Regions from separate parts of the Viridibacillus sp. KH_047 genome, predicted to be linked through region 1. Evidence: riboswitches for the same ligand, from Rfam matches in the RefSeq annotation. Region 1 holds a riboswitch; each other region holds the start of a gene.

Region 1 (4,747 bases):
GAAAATTAAAGAGAAACACTGTTTTTTAATCACTATTTTGGACCATTTTGTACTCTCATACATATCCTACAAAGAATGAAAAGAAAAAGGAGTGAAATTGAATGGTTCAACCTTTTCATGGAGGACAGTGGCAACGCGAAAGTTCTAATTTTTGGCGGGGACAGCATTGGAATCAAGGTAACGACTGGCACCACGGCCAAAACTGGTTCCCAGGACAGCAATGGAATCAATGGAATCAATGGCAACCGTGGAATCCTTGGAATCAATGGGGTCCATGGCATCCATGGCATCCATGGCACCAAGGGCACCGTTGGTAATAAATTAGAACGAGTATAGTCACACATAGATTTCACATATATTTAATATGACTATCAAGCATCCCCTGATTCGATTGAGTCAGGGGATATTATTATGTCTCAGAGGTAAACACTTTAGAAGTGCAATGGGGATGCAAATTATCTAACAGAAGCCCGCATATAATTGATTGAAGGGTGGGGGAATATTGAAAGAATATGCAGATGTACTGATGAGATTTTTACCATCAACGGCAACCATTTTACAATTACAACATCCGGAAAAAAGGCCAGCAATACTGCTAGCAGATATAGATGGAGATCATATTGAAGAGATAATCGGAGCGTACAACAATCAAGGTCAAAATTATATTAAGATATTAAAAAATATCCATAATGAATGGGTTCCGATAGCAGACATTAAAGGAAGCGGATATGGAATAACGAATTTAGTAGCTGTACCATTAGTTAACAAAAATATAAATACTTTAATTGTAGGTTGGCAAATAGGTAGTATATGGTCGAAGTTAGATCTACTGCAATGGACAAACAAAGGTTTTATTCATATACCAACGAATAATATGGTCTATAGTAAATTGGAAGTTGAAAATATGCCGAGTACCCAAAATTCAGACGGAAAATATGAGCTAGCTATTTGGATTCACGATACGGGTGATGCCTATAAAATAGCCGTCTATCGTTTTAATGGCATGAGACTTGTAAAAGCAAAGGATGTGTACCCATATTATTTTAAAAAAGTAGAAGCGTACTATAAGAATCTATTGAAGAATAATGATTATCCTTTTTATTGGTACTATTTATCGGATGCTCAAATGAAGGCGGGAGATTTAGAACAGGCACTTATTTCAATTGATAAAACGCTGTCGTTTAATTCACCATACCCATCTAAAGAAACCCTATTAGAAAAAAGAAGACAAATTTTAAATAAGTTGAAGCAACATCAAGTGGTCGCTCAAACAGTCATCGATAAAAAAAGAGGCGATGTTACGGGAGATGGTTTAATTGATACAATTCTTCTAACTGCTGAGAAAACTGAAGGAAGTCCGTATTTAAAAAATATTACTTTAGTTGTTTTTAATGAAAAAACGAATTTTTATGAACAAATCCCGTTAAAAGAAAATGCAGGTTATAATCCCACAATATCGCTCGGAGATTATACAGGAAATCATGTAGAAGACATATTAGTTGTCATAGACTCAGGTGGAAGTGGCGGCATCATATTCGCATATATATTTACATATGTGAATGGAGAAATGCGCCAAGTGTTTGACACAGATGCCTATAATGAACTCTCAAAATATGAAGTTAATTATATGGATAATTACAAAGTTAGTGTTACTAGCTCCTATCCAGCGAAAAAGTATATCTTAGATCTAACTTATAAAGGTAAAGATTATTTATCTGAAATTTATAATATAGACGGCACGCTTAAAGCACCAATCCAAGGATGGGTGGATCCAATTAGCGGATTCTATCCTATTGATTATGCAAGGGACGGCAACTACGAATTTTTGGCGTACCAAGAAATCGCGGGTAGATACCATGCGGATGGATTAGGTTATGTGGAAACAATATTGAAATGGAATGGACAAAAATTTGTTCCAGACCGCCAAACTGTATCGATTTTCGGTGAAGATTTGCCAGCGAAATAATCTGTTTTTTTGGATTAGTAGTTAGCGATAAGTGGGTACTAAGGACGTGAATATTCTGCTAAATAACAAACACTCGAGTTAGCGCAACAAACAACGAAGATAACGCAACAAACACTCGAGTTAACGCAACAAACGCCGGAGATAGCGCAACAAACACCAAAGTTAGCGCAACAAACACCAAAGTTACCACAACAAACCACCAACTCAACACAATAATCCCAAGCAAAAGCACCAAATTCCAAAACCCCAAAAACAATCATTTCCAAATAAATGTTGGAATCTTTTGTTTTTTTGATATAATAGGTGAGAAAAGTTCATATGTGCAAGAATGTGGGGGGGCTGGTGTTGCCAGCTGAGAATGTATCCGATAGATGCTGACCCTTAGAACCTGATCTGGTTAACACCAGCGGAGGGAACATCAGCTAAAATCTCGAGTATCATTGAATTTTAGAGTGTATGTTAACGTCCGGAATAGTTCCGGGCGTTTTTCTTTTTGCATGGAACTTGTCAAAATAATATAGATGGAGGCAAGGGAAATGAAAAAATGTATGCTGCTTGTAGCATTATTGGCTTTAGTAGGCTGCCAATCAAATGAGTCAAAAGGAAATGATAATGACTCGGAAAACGCATTAAAAAAAGTAACCGTCGTTTTAGATTGGACGCCAAATACAAATCATACTGGTTTGTATGTAGCAAAAGAAAAAGGATTTTTTAAAGAGCAAGGCTTGGATGTAGAAATCATTCGACCAGGCGAAACAGGAGCAGACCAACTAGTAGCTTCAGGAAAAGCCGAATTTGGTATTACGGCGCAAGAATCGATTACGCAAGCAAGAGTCCAAGGAGTTCCACTAGTATCAATTGCAGCGATTATTCAACACAATACATCGGGCTTTGCGTCCCCAATAGACAAAAATATTAATTCACCAAAAGATTTCGAAGGTAAAACATACGGAGGATGGGGTTCTCCAATAGAAAAAGCTGTGCTTGATTCTCTTATGAAAATTGAAAACGCGGATAGTAAGAAGCTAGACATTATTAATGCTGGAGATGCAGACTTCTTTACAATGGTCAAAAAAGATGTAGATTTTGCATGGATTTACTATGCATGGACAGGTGTCGAAGCGGAACTGCGAGGAGATAAAATAAATATGCTTTATTTAACAGACTATAGTGACAAGCTAGATTACTATACTCCAGTTCTAACAACTAACGAAAAAATGATCCAAAGTAATCCCGAAACAGTGAAAGCATTCACTAAAGCAACTTCACAAGGGTATGAATTCGCTATAAAAGACCCAGAAGCTGCTGCAGATATTTTACTAGAAGCGGCCCCAGAATTAGATGCAGAGTTAGTTAAGAAAAGCCAACAATGGCTAGCTGACAAATACCAAGATGATGCAAATCAATGGGGAGAGCAGAAGCTTGAAGTTTGGAAAAACTATGCAAATTGGATGAGTGAAAATAACGTATTAGAGGGTAAATTCGATCCTGAAAATGCGTTCACAAACGAATTTTTACCACAATAAGGAGGAGAAAGAAATGGCTAATTCATTAATCAGTGTACAAATTATTCCAAAAACAAAAACTTACGAGGATGTTATTCCTTTTGTAGATGCAGCTATCAAAATTATCGACGATGCTGGTGTGAAGTATGAAGTGCATCCACTTGAAACAACAATGGAAGGTGAACTTTCTGAACTACTAGAAATTATCAAAAAAATGAATGAAAAGATGATTGAACTAGGTAGCGTGAACGTCATTACACAAGTGAAAATACTTTACCAACCAACTGGTATCGAACTAGGTACATTAACGGAGAAATACAGATAATGAAATGGATGCGTGAAAAAGGAGGAGCGATTTTTCTGCTCCTTTTCATTTTATGTTGTTGGGAATTGATTGTTCGCTTAAAAGAAGTTCCGGGTTGGTTGTTACCAGCTCCTACAGCTATCTTTTCAGAAGCAATTAAAGCGATTCCTACTTTTTCAACCGATATTTTATCAACAACTCAGTTGGCAGTATTAGGGCTTACAATTGGAAGCTTAGTTGGGTTTATCATAGCGGTCTCCCTACATATGATGCCGAAAGTGCAGAAACTTGTTTATCCGTTATTTATTCTATCTCAAAATATTCCAATCATTGTTTTAGCACCGCTCCTAATTATTTGGTTCGGTTTTGGCTTATTACCAAAACTGATCATTATAGGTTTAGTCTGCTTTTTCCCAATCGTGGTAGCAGCATTAGATGGCTTTAAAAATACCGCACCTGAGCTCAAATACTATATGGAAATGGCGGGGGCATCGAAAAGCCAATTATTTTGGAAGCTAGAATTGCCACATTCACTTCCGTCCTTATTTTCAGGATTGAAAATCTCTGCTACTTATAGTGTCATGGGGGCAGTTATTTCTGAATGGCTAGGTGCGAAAAAAGGGATTGGCGTATACATGACTTTATCTCAGTCCTCGTTCCGTACAGATCGTGTGTTTGTCGCTATTTTCACCATTATGTTATTAAGTGTCATCGTATTTGGTTTGCTACGTGTGGTTGAAAGAATAGTAATAAAAGGCAAACTGGAGAGGTGAATACAATGTTACTTAAAATGGATCATATCGAAAAGTCTTTTGGTACAACTCAGGTTTTGCATGATATTTCTATACATGTAGAAGAAGGAGAATTTGTTGCATTACTCGGACCTTCAGGAAGTGGCAAGAGCACAATTTTTAATTTAATAGGCGGAATGGCTACGCCAGATGAAGGAACTATTTCTTTGAATGACAAAAC
Region 2 (4,747 bases), 870 kb from region 1:
TTGAAATGTTTTTAAATCTGCTTGGATACCTGCTCCACCACCACTATCAGAACCTGCGATTGTCATAGCAACACTTGTCATATTTGAATATCCTCTTTTTCTACAATTTTCATATTGTCACGTAAATCTTCTGAAGTAAGAGAATATAAACTGTTAATCATTTCAATTGCAAAAGTGCCTGGAGCAATGGCTGTTTTAGCAGTTCTTTCTCCAACTTGTTTGTAAAATGATAGAGCATTAGCTGTTGCTTGCAAATGATGGCCTTCAGAAACAGCAAGAAATGCGCCTGTCACCGCGCTAAGCAAGCACCCGGAGCCTGTAATTAGTGGCATTAAGTCATGCCCACCATCAATTTGAATTGTCGTTTGGCCATCGGTTACGGTATCTTCAACCCCAGTGACTGCAACAATGCAGTTAAGCCGGTTAGCAACTTGTTTAGCAATTAGTTGTACATCTATTTGACCTTCGCCAGAATCTGCTCCTCTTGATTGCCATTTGATATTACCGAGTGCAGCAAGTTCACCTACATTACAGCGGATAGCTGTAACCTGGACTTCTTTCAAAATATTTGTTACAGAGTACTTACGAAACTCACTAGCACCTACGCCAACTGGGTCAAGAACAACGGGAATACCCTTTTTGTTGGCACTTTTACCGGCTTCAATGATGGATAAAACAGTTCCTTGATCGAGTGTACCGATGTTAAGAACCGTACAGTCTGCTAGAGCAGCCGTTTCAGCTACTTCCTCGATTCCCTCCGCCATCATAGGGGAAGCACCTAGTGCGAGGAGACCATTAGCTTGGAAATTGGCAACAACGATATTTGCAATATTGTGGACTAGCGGTTTTTCAAAACGTAACTTTTCAAGGAAATGTTGTTGACCCATTATTTAGTCAACTCCTTTTCGTAATGTCCAATTGTCCATTGTTGTTTGGTCCATGCCATTTCCCAGAAATGCCATTCATAATAACTACTTTTACGGAAATGTTCTTTTAGTTGTTGAATACGTGCAGGGGGTAAGTCTTCGGCAAGTTCATTCATGCGATTAATTTGTTCTTCTACTAATTCTCCGAACCACTCAGAGCCATATGTTTGAATCCATTTATCATAAATAGGGTGATTAGGTTTTGATTCTTTTAGGCGTTCACCGATTTCATAGTAAAGCCAGTAGCAAGGAAGTATTGCAGCAAGAGTATCAGCTAAATCACCATTATTTGCAGAACGATACATATGAGATACATATTCATATGCTGTCGGTGCAGGCTTAAATGCAGCAAGCTCTTCATCTGTAATTTCTAACATAGTAAAAAATTGCTCATGAAGTGACAACTCAGCGATACATGTTGATTCAGCATGTTTGGCAAAACGTTGTGTAGTATGTAAATCATTTGCCTTTACTGCTCCTAGTGCTTGCACCTTTGCAAAGTGGGTTAAATAATAAGCATCTTGTTGTACGTAATATTGAAAAATATCGAGTGGCAAAGTACCTGCTGCTAATGATTTTATAAAAGGATGTTGAAAGCTACCTTCCCATAAATCATTACATTCTTGTCTTACTTCTTCACAAAATGTCATCTTTATGCACCCCAAATTCTTTTGTTTTTTGAAAATAAAAAGCCGCCCCTGATCTGTGTCAGTAGGCGGCGAACAATCATTTTCAATAAAACAAAATAGACTGATAGCGCCACTTCCCTCCGCTGGTATGAGCCAGATCAGGTTCCAAGGGTCCGCAGCACTCTGCGTCTCAGCCAATTAAATGACTCCCCTAGTGGTTAAAAAGCGATTTAGTTTTCAACATCAATATAACATAAATATTGGAATTAGCAAGGTGTAATTAAGCAAAGTAAATAGATTGTAATAAATGGCATTAAGCCATAGATGTGCACCAAATTCTATGTTAAGATACAAATTATCTGAATTTTATAGTGGGAAGCAAGGTGTTTAGATGGGCGCTACGGCAACAGTGAAAGGGCCAGAAGAAAAATTGAATTTATTTCATTTAACTTGGCCGATTTTTTTAGAAGTATTTTTATTTATGTTAATGGGGCTTGCTGATACATTTATGCTGAGCGCATTGTCTGATGATGCGGTATCAGGAGTAGGAGCGGCCAATCAATATATTCATATAGCAATATTAATTTTAGAAGTAATAGGAAACGGGGCATCGATTGTTGTTGCTCAATACTTAGGGTCTAAGCGTTATTTGGAAGCAGCTAAAATTTCAGCACTAGCCGTTTCCTTGAATTTAGTTATTGGTTTAATAATGAGTGTCGCTTTCGTAATTTTCTCGAAAAATATTATGATTGCAATGAATTTACAAGGTGATGTTCTTGAGTACGCTAGTAAATATTTATTCATTGTTGGGGGAGCTATTTTCCTACAAGCAATCATCAACTCGTTAGCAGCGATTATTCGTGTGCATGGTTGGACGAAACAGACGATGTATGTGTCACTTGGAATGAATATTTTTCACGTAATAGGGAACTATGTTTTGATTTTCGGTAAATTTGGCTTCCCTGAACTAGGAGTGCAAGGTGCGGCAATTTCATCAGTTGTCAGCCGTGTTTTGGCGCTACTAGTATTCTTCTGGCTATTGTATCAAGCGCTAGAGGTACGTATTAAATTTCAATACTACGTGTCACTATCAAAAGAATACATCGGTAAGATTTTGCAAATAGGGCTTCCATCTGCATTTGAGCAAGTGATGTACCAAGGTTGCCAAATTGTCTTCTTATACTATGTGACGTATTTAGGTGCAGAATCACTAGCAGCTCGGCAATATGCTTATAATATTTCAATGTTCACCTATTTATTTGCCATAGCAATTGGAACGGGAACTGCGATTATGGTTGGCCGTTACGTTGGTGCCAATGAAAAGGATGCAGCGTATAAACAATTGTGGGTTAGCATAAGATGGGCGATTATATTTACATTAGTGATGGTCTCAGTGGTCGTTGTTTTCCGCTATCCATTGATGCGTCTCTTTACTGATAATCCAGAGGTTATAAAAATTGGTGCAGCAGTATTAGTGTGTAGTATTTTGTTAGAAACAGGACGTACATTTAATATTACGATTATCAATTCATTGCGTGCTTCAGGTGATGCCAAATATCCGTTAATCATCGGATTTTTCTCGATGGTTTGTATGAGCTTACCACTTGGTTATTTACTTGTATTCCAATTAGACATGGGTTTAGTAGGTGTATGGTTAGCAATTGCAGCGGATGAATGGTTCCGAGCTATTCTTGTTTTCTTTAGATGGAAAAGTCGTCGCTGGGAAAGATATGCGCTCGTTGCACCTGATAAAACGAAATAATTTGATTAGATGTGAATTTTGTAAGTGATATATTAGTGTTTTTTGATATTTTAATCGCTGATGGCATAAAGTCATCAGTGATTTTTTTATTATAAAAAGATTGCTCACTGTTCGTAAGAATCCCTATTATCAAGATGCTTATGTACGCCCCTAGATATTTTATCCTTAGCCAATCAACACTTTGTTTTGTATACTTGGTAAAGAAGATTAATGAACGAGGTGTTTGGCATGGCATTGCCGAGAAAAGTAGCGAGTGCTAATTATATGAGAGAGAATCAAGCGCTGTTCGCTTGTCCAGTTTGCGGGAATGAGATGACGGTGACTGAGGATTGTATTGTTGTTTGTGATAATCGACATTCTTTCGATATTGCAAAGCAAGGCTATGTAAATTTCATGACACATGCTGCGACTTCAATGTATGGCAAAGATTTATTTGAAGCACGTAAGCTGGTTATTGAAAGTGGATTGTATGCACCGATGCATGCAGCGATTTGTGAATTACTGAAGCAGATGAATACTAATGTTGCCGTATTAGATACAGGTTGCGGAGAAGGATCGCATTTAGCAAGTATTAAAAATAAATTCCAGGAGCAATCTGATAACAGTTTTGTTGGAGTAGGTATTGATATCGCAAAAGAAGGAATTATTGCAGCAGGGCGTCATTATAATGACATGATTTGGTGTGTCGGTGACCTAGCAAAAAGTCCGTATCAACAAGCAAGTTTTAATGCAATATTAAATATTTTATCACCCGCAAATTACACGGAGTTTAAGCGTCTTTTGAAGCCGAATGGATTGGTTATTAAAGTCGTACCACAAAGTGGATATTTACAGCAATTACGTGCTTTATTCTTTGCAGATTCTGAAAAGGAATCTTATTCAAATGAACTTACGGTTGAGCGGTTCAAGGAGAATTTCCGTGAGGTTGAAGTAAAGCGTATTACACAAACAATAGAAATAAATCAGGAATTGGTGCCTTTATTAATGCATATGACACCAATGGGCTGGCATCAAAAAAATGATGAAGCAGTTACAAATTTAACTGAAATTACGATTGATTTAGATATACTTATTGGGAAAATATAAGACAAAACTCCGTGATATTATTGCGGAGTTTTTTTATTTTAAAAACTTCTTTTTAATGTGTTCAGGCTAGATAATGATTTATCTGATGTATTGAATAATGTATAGAACTAAAGAGGTCAAAATGCAATATGGAGTTTTAATGTGCATAGAATGGGAATAATGGAAGCAGAGGTGAATGATTATGAAATATGTAATTATTGGCGGGGATGCTGCAGGTATGAGCGCAGCGATGGAAATTGTACGTCGTGATAAACAAGCGGAAGTAACAACATTGGATAAGGGGTATATTTACTCTTATGGACAATGTGGTTTGCCTTATGTTATAGATGGTCGAATCCCATCGA
Region 3 (4,747 bases), 1.2 Mb from region 1:
TATCTCTTTTGTTTTAACGCATAATCATTGGAATGGCTTGGGTTTAAGTAATCCTTTGTGGGCTGTTATTATGCTTACCCTAGGTACCGCTATTGCACTTCATATTCGTTTCCACCATTATGATATTTATTTTCCTATCGTCTTCATTTGGGCTTATATAGGGATTGCGATAAAAAATGGCTTTGAGGAATTACTAGTAACGACCGCAGCACTTTTTTTAAGTGGTGTCTTATTGGCAGGAATCTTATTTATAAAAAAGCAAAAGCCTTCTAAATAACTGTAGAAAACAAAAAGGCCTCCCTTGACGAAAATTCAAGGGAGGCTTTTTTATTATTTTAATCTAATTTAGTTGTAATAATAGGTTCACCATCTGTTACGATGATTGTATGTTCATATTGTGCAACTAGTGATTTGTCAGGCGTTATAAATGTCCAACCATCACCTGATTCAACGATATGTTCTGCTTTTTGAGAGATGAACGGTTCAACAGCTAAAACCATACCTTCTTTTAAAATTGTGCGATCCCATGCATCAAAATAATTTAATACATGTTGTGGATCTTCATGAAGTGAACGGCCAATACCATGACCTGTTAAGTTCATAATAACCGCTAGACCGTTTGCTTTTGCTTCACGTTCAACTGCTTTACCAATTTGGTTTAAACGAGCACCTGGTTTTACTTTCGTCATCGCACGATCAAATGCACTTTCTGCAACTTGACAAAGTTTATCGATTTCTGGGTAAGATCCATCACCTACAACAAATGACACGCCAGTATCTGCAAAATAGCCATCAACATGACCAGAAACGTCAATATTAATAAGGTCTCCCTCTTTTAACATAAGGTTCCCTGGAATACCGTGTGCAACCTGTTCGTTCACACTTATACATGTGTATCCAGGAAAATCATATTCACTTTTAGGTCCTGAAACGGCTCCATTTTCTTCAAATAAACGGCCACCAATTTCATCTAATTCTTTAGTTGTAATTCCTGGTTTTGTTGCTGCCTTCATTGCTTCACGGATTTGGGCCATCACACGTCCGGATTTTTTCAATCCTGCAATTTCTTCTTGAGTTATAGCTATCATTTTATACGGTCCCTTCTTCTCATATGTCTACTCTCTACTATAACACTTTTTTTGCAAAATGAAGAACATGAAAATCGAGTATCTTGCTATTTCAAATGTCTATATATTTAGAATAATTTTGTTTAATTCTTATATTAGATATATGAAATTGCGTCACTGAAAGTACTAAAAGAGGATCCCATCTATTAAGGAATCCTCTTTTGTGTATCAATTTTTTTGTTGTAATAAACGAGGTGCTGATGTAAATAAAAGTACAGCTACAACCGCTGTTAATATAGTAGCTGGCAACATATACGTACCATTATAAATTATAGAATACAAATATGCATTTTGATCACCTGCATATTCGCTAAAGAAGACAATCCCTGCTGTAGTATGAGCAAGGTATCTCAATAAACCCCCAAGTGTTGTACCTAACACAATATACAAAGTCATTGCTTTTTTGTTTAATTGCTTACTCGCTGCAAACACTGGTTGTCTCACCACACCAGCAAGTCCGACAGCAGTAAATGCTATAAAATAATCGATAAATCCTTGAATGGGTGTAAAAATTGAAGCACCCATCGCCACTTGCAATAAACCAATTAAAAATCCGGTAATTAAACCACCTGATACACCCCATCGGAATGCCATTAAGACAATTGGTACCATAACCAGGCTAATAGAACCACCTTGAGCCCATAGCTTAAATGACAACTGATCCAAAATTAAACCGATTGCAGCAAAAATCGCAATCTCGATTAAAAACAACAATTTCTTTTTATCCAAAATAAATATCCTCCCGTAGTTCTGATGTAGAACACACAAGACCTCAACGTATCCCAATTGCAAATGGGCTCTAGATAGTAAAACTTTAGGCAACAAAAAAACGACATCAGGACAGGTCCTGACATCGGTTATATGTCGGTTTCTATCCACATTCCTACGCAAGCATTAACTTACAGGTTCAAAGGGTTAGAACTTTGGGTTCACTCTCAGCCGACCATTTCGGCTCCCCTTGTGGTAAATACATCATTTAATTGTAATTATAGAACAACCCTATTGTACTTAAACAATTCTCTTATTTCAATAGATTACTCTGAAATGTTTGAGAGATCTCTTTCAAACATGTATATAATGAACAAAATGGGATTTAATGAGAGGAGTTGTAATTAAGTGATTGATTTACTTAAAAAGTTAATTACATATAAAAGTGATACACCTATTGGGGCAAATGAAGCTTTACAATTTTGTGCTAATTGGCTCGAGCAACAAGGTATAGATGTTAACCTACATCAAAATAATGGACTTGATATTTTAACAGCTGAAATTGGGCAAGGCGCAGATTGTCTTATCTGGAACGGCCATGTCGATGTCGTCCCAGCAGTAATTGAACAATTCACCCCATTTATAGATGGTGACCTATTATACGGCCGTGGAGCTGCTGATATGAAAGCTGGAGTCGCGGCGATGATGTTCAGCTTTGTAGAACTATCTAAATCAGCTGACAAGCTGCCGAGACGCCTTCAACTTCATCTGGTGACAGACGAAGAAACTGGTGGTGAAAATACATCAGGATGGCTTGCCCGTAATGGGTATAATGGTCAATTTGTTATTTGTGGTGAACCTACACAATTGCAAATTGGTTTACAAGCAAAAGGCATTCTTCAATTCGAAATTCAATTCAAGGGTAAAGCATCACATGGTAGTCGTCCTTGGGAGGGGCTAAATGCTGTTTTACAAGCCATGCATTTCCACTCAAAACTGTTAGAATCACCAATAACAATTGCTCGTAATGAATTTTATGATTCTCCATCGATTAATTTGGCTACAATACAAGCAGGAGAACGTTTTAATGTCGTCCCAGATCAGTGCAATGTACGTTATGATATCCGATATGTTCCAGGACAATCAGCTGAAGTTATTCTACATGACATTCAAAAAATTCTAGATGAAGAAAAAATCCAAGCTGAAATCATTATTCACAGTATTGCTCCCGCAGTTACAACAAATGCTGATGATCCATTTGTTTTATCATTAATAAAAACAACTGCTGCAGTTTGCGACAAGCAGGCCAAGCTATTTGGACAACATGGATCTGCTGATACTCGATTTTATGCTGCAGATGGCGTAGGAGCCATTGAATTCGGCCCAACTGGAGCAGATTGGCATGGTCCCGCTGAATATGTCAGCATTTCATCTGTATACCGTTACGCAAATATAATAAAAGCACATGCATTGAGTTGAATCTTTTTGGGTGTTCTAGCGTAGATAATAATATGAATGGAGGTGCTTGGACTGGATAACAATCGAGTAATGTCGGCATTATGTTATTTTAGTATTTTTTTTGCAGGATTTATTTTGCCAGTAATTGTTTATTTTATCAGTGCTGATTCGAGTGTAAAAAACCATGCGAAAAGAGCATTCATATCACATCTTTTACTCATTATCCCATCCATTATCGGTTTCATTATTTTCTTTATCGTATTTGGATTTTATGGCAGTGGTTCTGATAATTTTATTAGTACAGGTCCTATTTTAATAATCTCGTTTATCATTTTAGAAATCCTACTATCTGTAGCAGTGATCATTTGGAATATCATCCAAGGGGTTCGTGTACTACGCGTTTAAGATGAAGCATCAATGGGAATAAATTATTATTAGCTTATAAGAAATGGAGTGCTACTAAATGAAAGTAAGAAACGTAGTAAAAACTGCTATTAAATTAGCGCCAATTATTTATCCAATCGTTATTAAAGTTATTGATTCTCGTAAAGCAAAATTAAAACAAGCGCCCACAACAAGATATAAACCATAATATTAATTGCTCTTATGCGGATAAATCCATGCATAGGGGTTTTTTTATGGAATTGTGATTGTTGCTTTAACTCTGGGATTTGTTGCGCTAACTGAGTCGTTTGTTGCACTAACTCAGTTGTTTGTTGCGCTAACTCACCTGTTTGTTATTTAGCAGAATATTCATGTCCTCCCCTATTCCAAATTACAGCTAAACATCCCCCACTTTACAACAAAAAAACTGGTACGCCCATCAAGGAGGCGTACCAGTTTTTACTCATTTATTTAAAATGCCCAACTACCTTCGCGGAAGATTGGTTCTACTGTACCATCTGCTAAAACACCGTCGATATTCATGTCGGCACTACCAATCATGAAATCCTCATGTGTAATAGAAGTATTAATACCGTGCTCTTCCAGCTGTTCGGGAGATAGTGCACTACCACCTTCGTAGCATGTTGGATATGCTTCACCAATAGCTAAATGATTCGAAGCATTTTCATCAAATAATGTGTTGAAGTAAAGAATATTCGATGCAGAGATTGGTGATTCATGTGGCACTAATGCTACTTCACCAAGATATTTTGAACCTTCATCAGCTTTGATCAATTCTTGTAATAGATCATTGCCCACGCCAGCTTCAGCTTTGACGATTTCGCCATTTTCAAATGTTAATTTGAAGTCATCAATGATATTGCCTTGGAAGACAAGTGGTTTTGTATTTGATACAGTTCCGTTAACTCCATATTTTGATGGCATTGTATATACTTCTTCCGTCGGCATATTAGCCACAAATGAAGTATTCTCTGGTGTTTTACTAGCACCAGTTTGCCAAATATGTTTGTCAGGCAATTCGATTGTTAAATCAGTTCCTGGTGCTGTGT

Evidence for each region. A riboswitch is a leader RNA that binds a small molecule or an ion and turns the genes downstream of it on or off. The one in region 1 is predicted to bind thiamine pyrophosphate.
Region 2: it holds a riboswitch for thiamine pyrophosphate, as region 1 does, so the genes downstream of both, tenA (thiaminase II) here and AC3IS5_RS17700 (ABC transporter substrate-binding protein) in region 1, are expected to answer to the same signal.
Region 3: it holds a riboswitch for thiamine pyrophosphate, as region 1 does, so the genes downstream of both, thiT (energy-coupled thiamine transporter ThiT) here and AC3IS5_RS17700 (ABC transporter substrate-binding protein) in region 1, are expected to answer to the same signal.

The regions. Positions count from the first base shown of each region.
Region 1 covers NZ_CM174479.1:3,593,211-3,597,957, reverse strand. The annotation lists gene AC3IS5_RS17705 (VCBS repeat-containing protein) at 1,028-1,966, shown strand; TPP riboswitch at 2,289-2,398, shown strand; gene AC3IS5_RS17700 (ABC transporter substrate-binding protein) at 2,503-3,492, shown strand; gene AC3IS5_RS17695 (thiamine-binding protein) at 3,506-3,796, shown strand; gene AC3IS5_RS17690 (ABC transporter permease) at 3,796-4,548, shown strand; gene AC3IS5_RS17685 (ABC transporter ATP-binding protein) at 4,554-4,747, shown strand, end outside.
Region 2 covers NZ_CM174479.1:216,816-221,562, forward strand. The annotation lists gene thiD (bifunctional hydroxymethylpyrimidine kinase/phosphomethylpyrimidine kinase) at 1-81, opposite strand, end outside; gene thiM (hydroxyethylthiazole kinase) at 78-887, opposite strand; gene tenA (thiaminase II) at 887-1,576, opposite strand; TPP riboswitch at 1,674-1,778, opposite strand; gene AC3IS5_RS01200 (MATE family efflux transporter) at 1,947-3,317, shown strand; gene AC3IS5_RS01205 (putative RNA methyltransferase) at 3,546-4,403, shown strand; gene AC3IS5_RS01210 (FAD-dependent oxidoreductase) at 4,585-4,747, shown strand, end outside.
Region 3 covers NZ_CM174479.1:517,868-522,614, reverse strand. The annotation lists gene AC3IS5_RS02615 (tryptophan-rich sensory protein) at 1-277, shown strand, start outside; gene map (type I methionyl aminopeptidase) at 336-1,088, opposite strand; gene thiT (energy-coupled thiamine transporter ThiT) at 1,296-1,856, opposite strand; TPP riboswitch at 1,991-2,096, opposite strand; gene AC3IS5_RS02600 (M20 family metallopeptidase) at 2,244-3,314, shown strand; gene AC3IS5_RS02595 (hypothetical protein) at 3,429-3,698, shown strand; gene AC3IS5_RS02590 (hypothetical protein) at 3,757-3,885, shown strand; gene AC3IS5_RS02585 (aminopeptidase) at 4,149-4,747, opposite strand, start outside.